2 regions of the Spirillospora sp. NPDC127506 genome follow, and region 1 is predicted to be linked to the other one. Evidence: riboswitches for the same ligand, from Rfam matches in the RefSeq annotation. Region 1 holds a riboswitch; the other holds the start of a gene.
The links. A riboswitch is a leader RNA that binds a small molecule or an ion and turns the genes downstream of it on or off. The one in region 1 is predicted to bind glycine.

Region 1 (3,399 bases):
CTCCGGCTTCAGCCGGACGATCTGCTCCCGGATCCGGGTCAGCAACTCCCGGTCGCGCCGCAGCGCCTGCCGCGTCGTCCGGGACAGCGCCACCCGCTGCAGCAGCGGCACCGCCCCGCCGAGCGCCTCCTCGCCGAGCACCGACGCGGCGGTCCGCACCGCCCGCTCCGGCCCGGCCCGCAGCGCCAGCGTGGTGAGCAGCTGCGCCAGATCGAGCCGCAGCGCCAGATCGCCCGCCGCCGTCTCCCCGGCGCGCAGGTCGGTCACGTAGGCGAGGCCGTCCTCGCCGATCAGCAGCGCCCCGTCCTGCAGCCGCCGGTGCGCGAGCCGGCCCCCCTGCATCGCCCGGAACTGCCGCCATATGTCGGTGAGCAGCTCGTCGGTGACCTCCTCGTCGGGGACGTCGCCGAGCCGCCGCCCCGGCACGTGCTCGTAGGCCAGCAGCGCCGCCTCCGTGCCGACCTCGCAGGTGCCGGCCAGCCGCGGGGTGCGGGCGCCCGCCGCGTCCACCGCGTACGCCATCAGCGACTCCTGCTCCAGCGACCGGCGCAGCGACCGCAGCGTCCGCCCGCTCGTGGCGCCGCGCAGCCGCAGCAGCCGCCAGATCCGGTACAGCAGCCCGGCGGTCTGCTGGTCGCGGTCCAGGACCCGGACCTCCAGGTCCCAGTCGCCGTGGACGCCCCGGCAGGCGGGCGGGCGGGCGCCGTACCCGCCGCCGCCGGGCGCGAGGACGACGCCGTAGCGGCGCCCGTCCTCGGTGTCGTCGGAGGGCTCGTCGAGCCGCGCGCCCCGCTTCGGCCGCAGCCCGAGCCGCTCCAGCGACGCCACCACCGCCCGGCCCGCCGGCCGCGGGTTCGGCGTGCCGACCGCGTACAGCGTGCCGTGCCCGATGGCGCGGCCGAGGCAGTAGGTGGCGGCGAGCGCGGCGACGGAGGCGTAGGACGCGGTGAGCCCGGTCAGCGCCGCCAGCCCGATCATGGTCCAGGTCGCGGCCTGCCAACGGGCGCGGCCCGCCATCCCGACCGCGCTCACGAACGCGATCACGGGCGCGATGTCGGTGTGCACGGGCGCGGTCTCGGTGCCGCCCCAGATCAGCGAGTCGAGCACGCCGCCCGGCGCCGCCCGCACCACCAGGTCGTCCAGGCCCACCGTGATCCCGAACGCGATCACGGCGGCGAGCAGCGCGATCGCGACGCGCGTCCCGTCCTTGCGGAACAGCCGCTCGACGGCGAACGCGATCGGCACCGCCAGCACCCCGAAGCTCGACACCAGCGTCGCCAGCGTCAGCAGCAGCCGCGGCGCGTGCGCGGTGCCCTCCGCGATGTCGGTCTGCAGGCCGTGCGTGGTCTGCTGCGCGATCGACACCAGCAGCATCACCGCCGCCAGCCCCACCACCGACGCCGCGAACCTGATCGCGTCGGACGGCCGGCGGATCCGGTCGGGCTGGGCGGGCTCGTCGACGGGCACGCCGGCGGTCGCGCCGTGCCGCGGGCGCACCGTGCCGTCGTGGGTCTGTGTCACGCCGTACCGCCGCCCTGACCGTCCGCCATCGTGATCAGCGTCCCAGAATCCGGGGCGCGGCGTCGAGTGCCGTCCCGGCCCCCGGCCGGTCGCGCGTGCACCTCGCAGCCCCATCTCCGTCCCCGTGGCCCGAGGTCCGTCTTGTCCCAGGTGAGTGAGCACATCGTACCGGCCGGTACCACCCGGGGCGGTGGGGACGGCACCCGTGTCCGCGCGGGGGACGCCCCCACCCGCCGGGGCCCGGGACGACCGCAAGGACCCGGCTTTGGGTAGGGTTTCGTGAGGACATGCCGTCGACCCTGGGCGGGAGAGACCCCGTGCAGCCAGCGCGGGGCGCCGAAGGGGCAACCTCCCCGGAACCTCTCAGGCAAAAGGACCGCTCGGGCGAGGCACCTCTGGAAAGCAGGCGTCGATCCCCGCGGGCGGGGAAGGCGGCTCACCGAAGGGGAAATCCCGCCGCGCGGGTGAAGCTCTCAGGTGCCGATGACAGAGGGGGAGACCTGCCGCCGGCCCGCGCCGGCGGCGGACCTGAGCGACCGCAGCAGCCAGGAGGCTCTCCATGACCGCCCAGTTCTTCGCCCCCGTGGCCGCGCCGCAGCGGCCGCGCGCCGTGTTCGCCGACCGGCACATCGGCCCCGGCCCGGACGACCACGCCCGGATGCTGGCCGCCATCGGCTACTCCGGCGCCGAGGCGCTGATCGACGCCGCGGTCCCCGCCGCGATCCGCACCGGCCGCCCGCTGGACCTGCCGCCCGCGCTCAGCGAGTCCGCCGCGCTGGACCGGCTCCGCGAGCTGGCGTCCCGCAACACCGTGCTGACGTCCATGATCGGCCTCGGCTACCACGGGACGACCACCCCCGGCGTGATCATGCGGAACGTCCTGGAGAACCCCGGCTGGTACACCGCCTACACGCCCTACCAGCCGGAGATCTCGCAGGGCCGGCTCGAGGCGCTGCTGAACTTCCAGACCGTGGTCGCCGACCTGACCGGGCTGCCCGTCGCGAACGCCTCCCTGCTGGACGAGGGCACCGCCGCCGCCGAGGCGATGGCCCTCGCGCACCGCGTGTCCAAGCGCAAGGAGCCCGGGACGTTCCTCGTCGACGCCGACGCGCTCCCGCAGACCGCCGAGGTCATCCGGACCCGGGCGGTCCCGCTGGGCATCGAGGTGGTGACCGCAGACCTGTCCGAGGGGCTGCCGGACGGCGACTTCTTCGGCGTCCTGCTGCAGTACCCGGGCGCGTCCGGGGCCGTCCGCGACCTGGCGCCGGTCATCGCGCAGGCGCACGAGCGCGGCGCGAAGGCGGTCGTGGCCGCCGACCTGCTGGCGCTGACGCTGCTGCGCCCGCCGGGCGAGTCCGGCGCCGACATCGCCGTGGGCTCCGCGCAGCGGTTCGGCGTCCCCTACGGCTTCGGCGGCCCGCACGCCGGCTACATGGCGGTCGGCGAGGGCATCCAGCGGCAGCTGCCCGGACGCCTCGTCGGCGTGTCCGTCGACGCCGACGGCGCGACCGCCTACCGGCTGGCGCTGCAGACCCGCGAGCAGCACATCCGCCGCGAGAAGGCCACCAGCAACATCTGCACCGCCCAGGTCCTCCTCGCCGTGATGGCGGGCATGTACGCCGTCTACCACGGCCCCGAGGGGCTGGCCGCGATAGCGCAGCGCGCGCACCGCCGCGCCGCCGAGATCGCCGCCGGGCTGCGCGCCGCCGGCGTCGAGGTCGTGCACGGCGCGTTCTTCGACACCGTCCTCGCCCGCGTGCCCGGACGGGCCGCCGAGGTCGTCGCCGCGGCCCGCGAGCGCGGGATCAACCTGCGCCAGGACGGCCCCGACCGCGTCGGCGTCGCCTGCGACGAGACCACGCTGCCCGAGCACGTCGC
Region 2 (3,399 bases), on a different contig from region 1:
CGCCTCGACGGTGTCGCCCTCGGACGGCTGCAGCTCGAGGTAGACGATCTCGCCGAGCGCGTCGGCGGCGTGCGCCGTGATGCCGACGGTGACGATGCCGTCCTCGCCGCCGAGGCCGGACACCCACTCGTGCTCTTCGCTGTAGCGGAGCTGCTCCGGAACGCTCACGATGTTCTCTCTCTTTCAGGGACGCTTGTAGAACGGCAGGTCGACCACGTCCACCGGCTCGTGCCGGCCGCGGACGTCCACGGCCAGGCCCGACTCCTCGACGCCGCTGTCGAGGTAGGCCAGGGCGATCGGCTTGCCCAGTGTGGGCGAAGGGGCGCCGCTCGTCACCACCCCGCACGGCGTGCCGCCGGACGTGACGACCTGGTACCCCTTCCGCGGCGCGCGACGCCCGCGCGCGGCCAGTCCCACGAGCCTACGGCCCGGCGGGGTCTGCGCCTGCGCCGCCAGGGCCGCCTTGCCCACGAAATCGACGGGCTTGTCCAGCTTCACGACCCGGCCGAGGCCCGCCTCGAACGGGTTGGTCTCGGCGGTCAGCTCGTTGCCGTACAGCGGCATGCCCGCTTCCAGGCGCAGCGAGTCGCGCGCCGCGAGCCCCGCCGGGACGACCCCGTCCACCGCGGCGAGCGCCCGCCACAGCGGGACCGCGTCGGAGGCGTCCACGAACAGCTCGAAGCCGTCCTCGCCCGTGTACCCGGTGCGGGCGACCAGCGCGTCGACGCCCGCGACCCGGTCCGCCAGGATCGCGTAGTACCTGAGGCCGGCGAGCGTCGCCTCGGTGAACCGTTCGAGGATCTCCTGCGAGCGCGGGCCCTGCAGGGCGATCAGCGCGTAGGCGTCGGAGCGGTCGTCGACGACCGCCTCGAAGCCCGCCGCCCGCTCGGTCAGCGCGTCCCGGACGACGGCGGTGTTCGCGGCGTTCGCGACGACCATCCAGGTCTGCGCTTCGCCCCCGCGGCCGCCTCCCGCCGCCTCCCGGTCGGCGAGCCGGTACACGATCAGGTCGTCGAGGACGCCGCCGTCCGGCGCGCAGAGCATCGTGTAGCGGGCCTTGCCGACCGCCATCGGGGACAGGTTCCCGACCAGCGCGTAGTCGAGGGCCGCCCCGGCGCCCGGCCCGGACACGAAGATCTCCCCCATGTGCGACAGGTCGAACAGCCCGGCGCCGGTGCGGACGGCCTCGTGCTCGGCCGTCTCGCTCCTGTAGCGCAGCGGCATCAGGTAGCCGGCGAAGTCGACCATGTTCGCGCCGAGGTCCCGGTGGACCTCGTGCAGCGGGGTGGTCTTCGGCTCGGCGGACTTTGACTCGGCGGACATCGGTTCGGCTCCTTCGTCACGGGCGCGTGGTCCATCGTCCCACTCGCGCACCGGGCGTCTCGGTGCCTCCCCCTCTGTCATCTGCGCCTGAGAGCTTCACCCGCCTGCACGCGGGCTTTCACCTTCGGCGGGGGACCGGGTCCCCGCTTTCCAGAGGTCGCCTGGCCCGTGCGGTCCGTGGGCCTGAGAGGTTCCGGGGAGGATTTGCTCCTTCGGCGCCCCACGCCGGCTGCGTGGGACTCTCCCGCACGGGATCAACGGCTGACCGCAAATCTAGCAGCGGCCCTGCCCCGCGACCACCCGCCGTCAGCCCGCCGGCGACGGCGACGCGGACAGCGACCTCACGCACGCCCGCAGGGCCGCCTTCATCTTCTCCAGCTCCGCCTTGCCGGGCGTCGTCGACGGGTTCGGGCTCGGCAGTTTCACGCCCTGGCGGTGCATGCAGTCGTTGAACCTCTCGGCCGCGCTGGACGGTCCGGGCGTCGGCGCGCCGCCTTTCCCGGGCGCGCCGGACGGCGCCGACGCCGGTGCCGAGGCCGCGGGCGAGGGCGGTGCGCCTTTGCCGTCGCCGGAGCCGCCGTCGCCGGAGCCGCCGTCGCCGGAGCCGCCGCATCCGCTGAGCGCCAGCACGAGCGCCAGCACCGCCACATGACCGAGCTTCAAGGTGGACCTCCGTGCACCGGGGACGGGACCGGCCCATGATGCGCGGGCGGGGCGGCGCGCGGATATCGCGGCGCGTGCCAATGCCGCGGGCCCGGTTTAGCAACTCGCATCAAACGGGCGTCCGCGCAGTCTCGGTTGACTTAAACCGGATCGGGTTCCGTAACGTACCCTGAGTTGGTCACCCGAGATCACCCGCGGTGAGCGCGGGCGCACGAGTTGAAGGGCACGCCGGATGGTCTACCTGGCGGGAATGCTGATCCTGTTCTTCGGCCTGCTGGTGTCCATCGCGCTGCACGAGCTCGGGCATTTCTCCTTCGCCAAGCTCTTCAAGGTGCGGACGACCCAGTTCATGGTCGGGTTCGGGCCGACGATGTGGTCCAGGCGCAAGGGCGAGACCGAGTACGGCGTCAAGTGGATCCCGCTCGGCGGCTACATCCGCATGATCGGGATGCTGCCGCCGCGCAAGGGCGACGCCCCCGGGCAGGTGCGGCAGGTCAGCACCGGCCCGTGGCAGGGGCTCATCGAGTCGGCCCGCGGCGCCGCGATGGAGGAGATCAGGCCGGGCGACGAGGACCGCGTGTTCTACGCCAAGAAGTGGTGGCAGAAGATGCTCATCATGTTCGGCGGCCCCGCGATGAACCTGGTGCTCGCGGTGATGTTCTTCGCGATCCTGCTGATGGGGATCGGCGTCAAGCAGCCGCAGCCGGTGATCGAGCAGGTCCACGACTGCATGGTGCCCGCCAGCCAGTCGCAGCTGAAGGACTGCCCGGCGAACGCCGCCCCCACCCCGGCCGCGCAGGTCGGGCTGAAGGCCGGCGACCGTATCGTGTCGTTCGGCGGCAAGAAGATCGACGACTACGACGAGCTGCGGGTGCTGATCCGCGACAGCGGCGGCAGGACCGTCCCGATGACCGTCGAGCGCGGCGGGCGGAACCTGCGGCTCGACGTGCCGATCACCCGCAACCAGATGCACGACCTGGACGACCCCGACAAGATCGTCAACGTCGGGTTCCTCGGCATCACGCCGGCGCAGGCGATGGAGCGGCAGGGGCCGGGCGCGGTCGCGAGCACGATGACCGACCTGACCGCGCGCACCGCGGGCGCGCTCTTCCGGATGCCGCAGAAGATGGTCGGCGTCTGGAACGCCGCGTTCGGCGACGAGAAGCGCGACCCGAACGGGCCGGTCGGCGTCGTCGGCGTCAGCCGGATCGGCGGCGAGGTCGCCGCGTCCCACGACTACACCGGCGCCGAGAAGGTGTCGTTCTTCGTGATGCTGCTCGGGTCGCTGAACCTCGCGGTCGGGCTGTTCAACCTCGTCCCGCTGCTCCCGCTGGACGGCGGCCACATCGCCGGCGCCCTGCTGGAGGCCGTGAAGAAGGCGTTCGCGAAGATCTTCCGCAGGCCCGACCCCGG

Region 2: another riboswitch for glycine. It lies ahead of gcvT (glycine cleavage system aminomethyltransferase GcvT); the one in region 1 lies ahead of gcvP (aminomethyl-transferring glycine dehydrogenase).

The regions. Positions count from the first base shown of each region.
Region 1 is NZ_JBEORG010000035.1:5,965-9,363, forward strand. Features, by position in the region: gene ABTW95_RS27440 (lysylphosphatidylglycerol synthase transmembrane domain-containing protein) at 1-1,521, opposite strand, end outside; glycine riboswitch at 1,816-1,910, shown strand; glycine riboswitch at 1,911-2,021, shown strand; gene gcvP (aminomethyl-transferring glycine dehydrogenase) at 2,081-3,399, shown strand, end outside.
Region 2 is NZ_JBEORG010000001.1:309,721-313,119, forward strand. Features, by position in the region: gene gcvH (glycine cleavage system protein GcvH) at 1-168, opposite strand, end outside; gene gcvT (glycine cleavage system aminomethyltransferase GcvT) at 184-1,323, opposite strand; glycine riboswitch at 1,395-1,480, opposite strand; glycine riboswitch at 1,485-1,580, opposite strand; gene ABTW95_RS01505 (hypothetical protein) at 1,630-1,986, opposite strand; gene ABTW95_RS01510 (M50 family metallopeptidase) at 2,219-3,399, shown strand, end outside.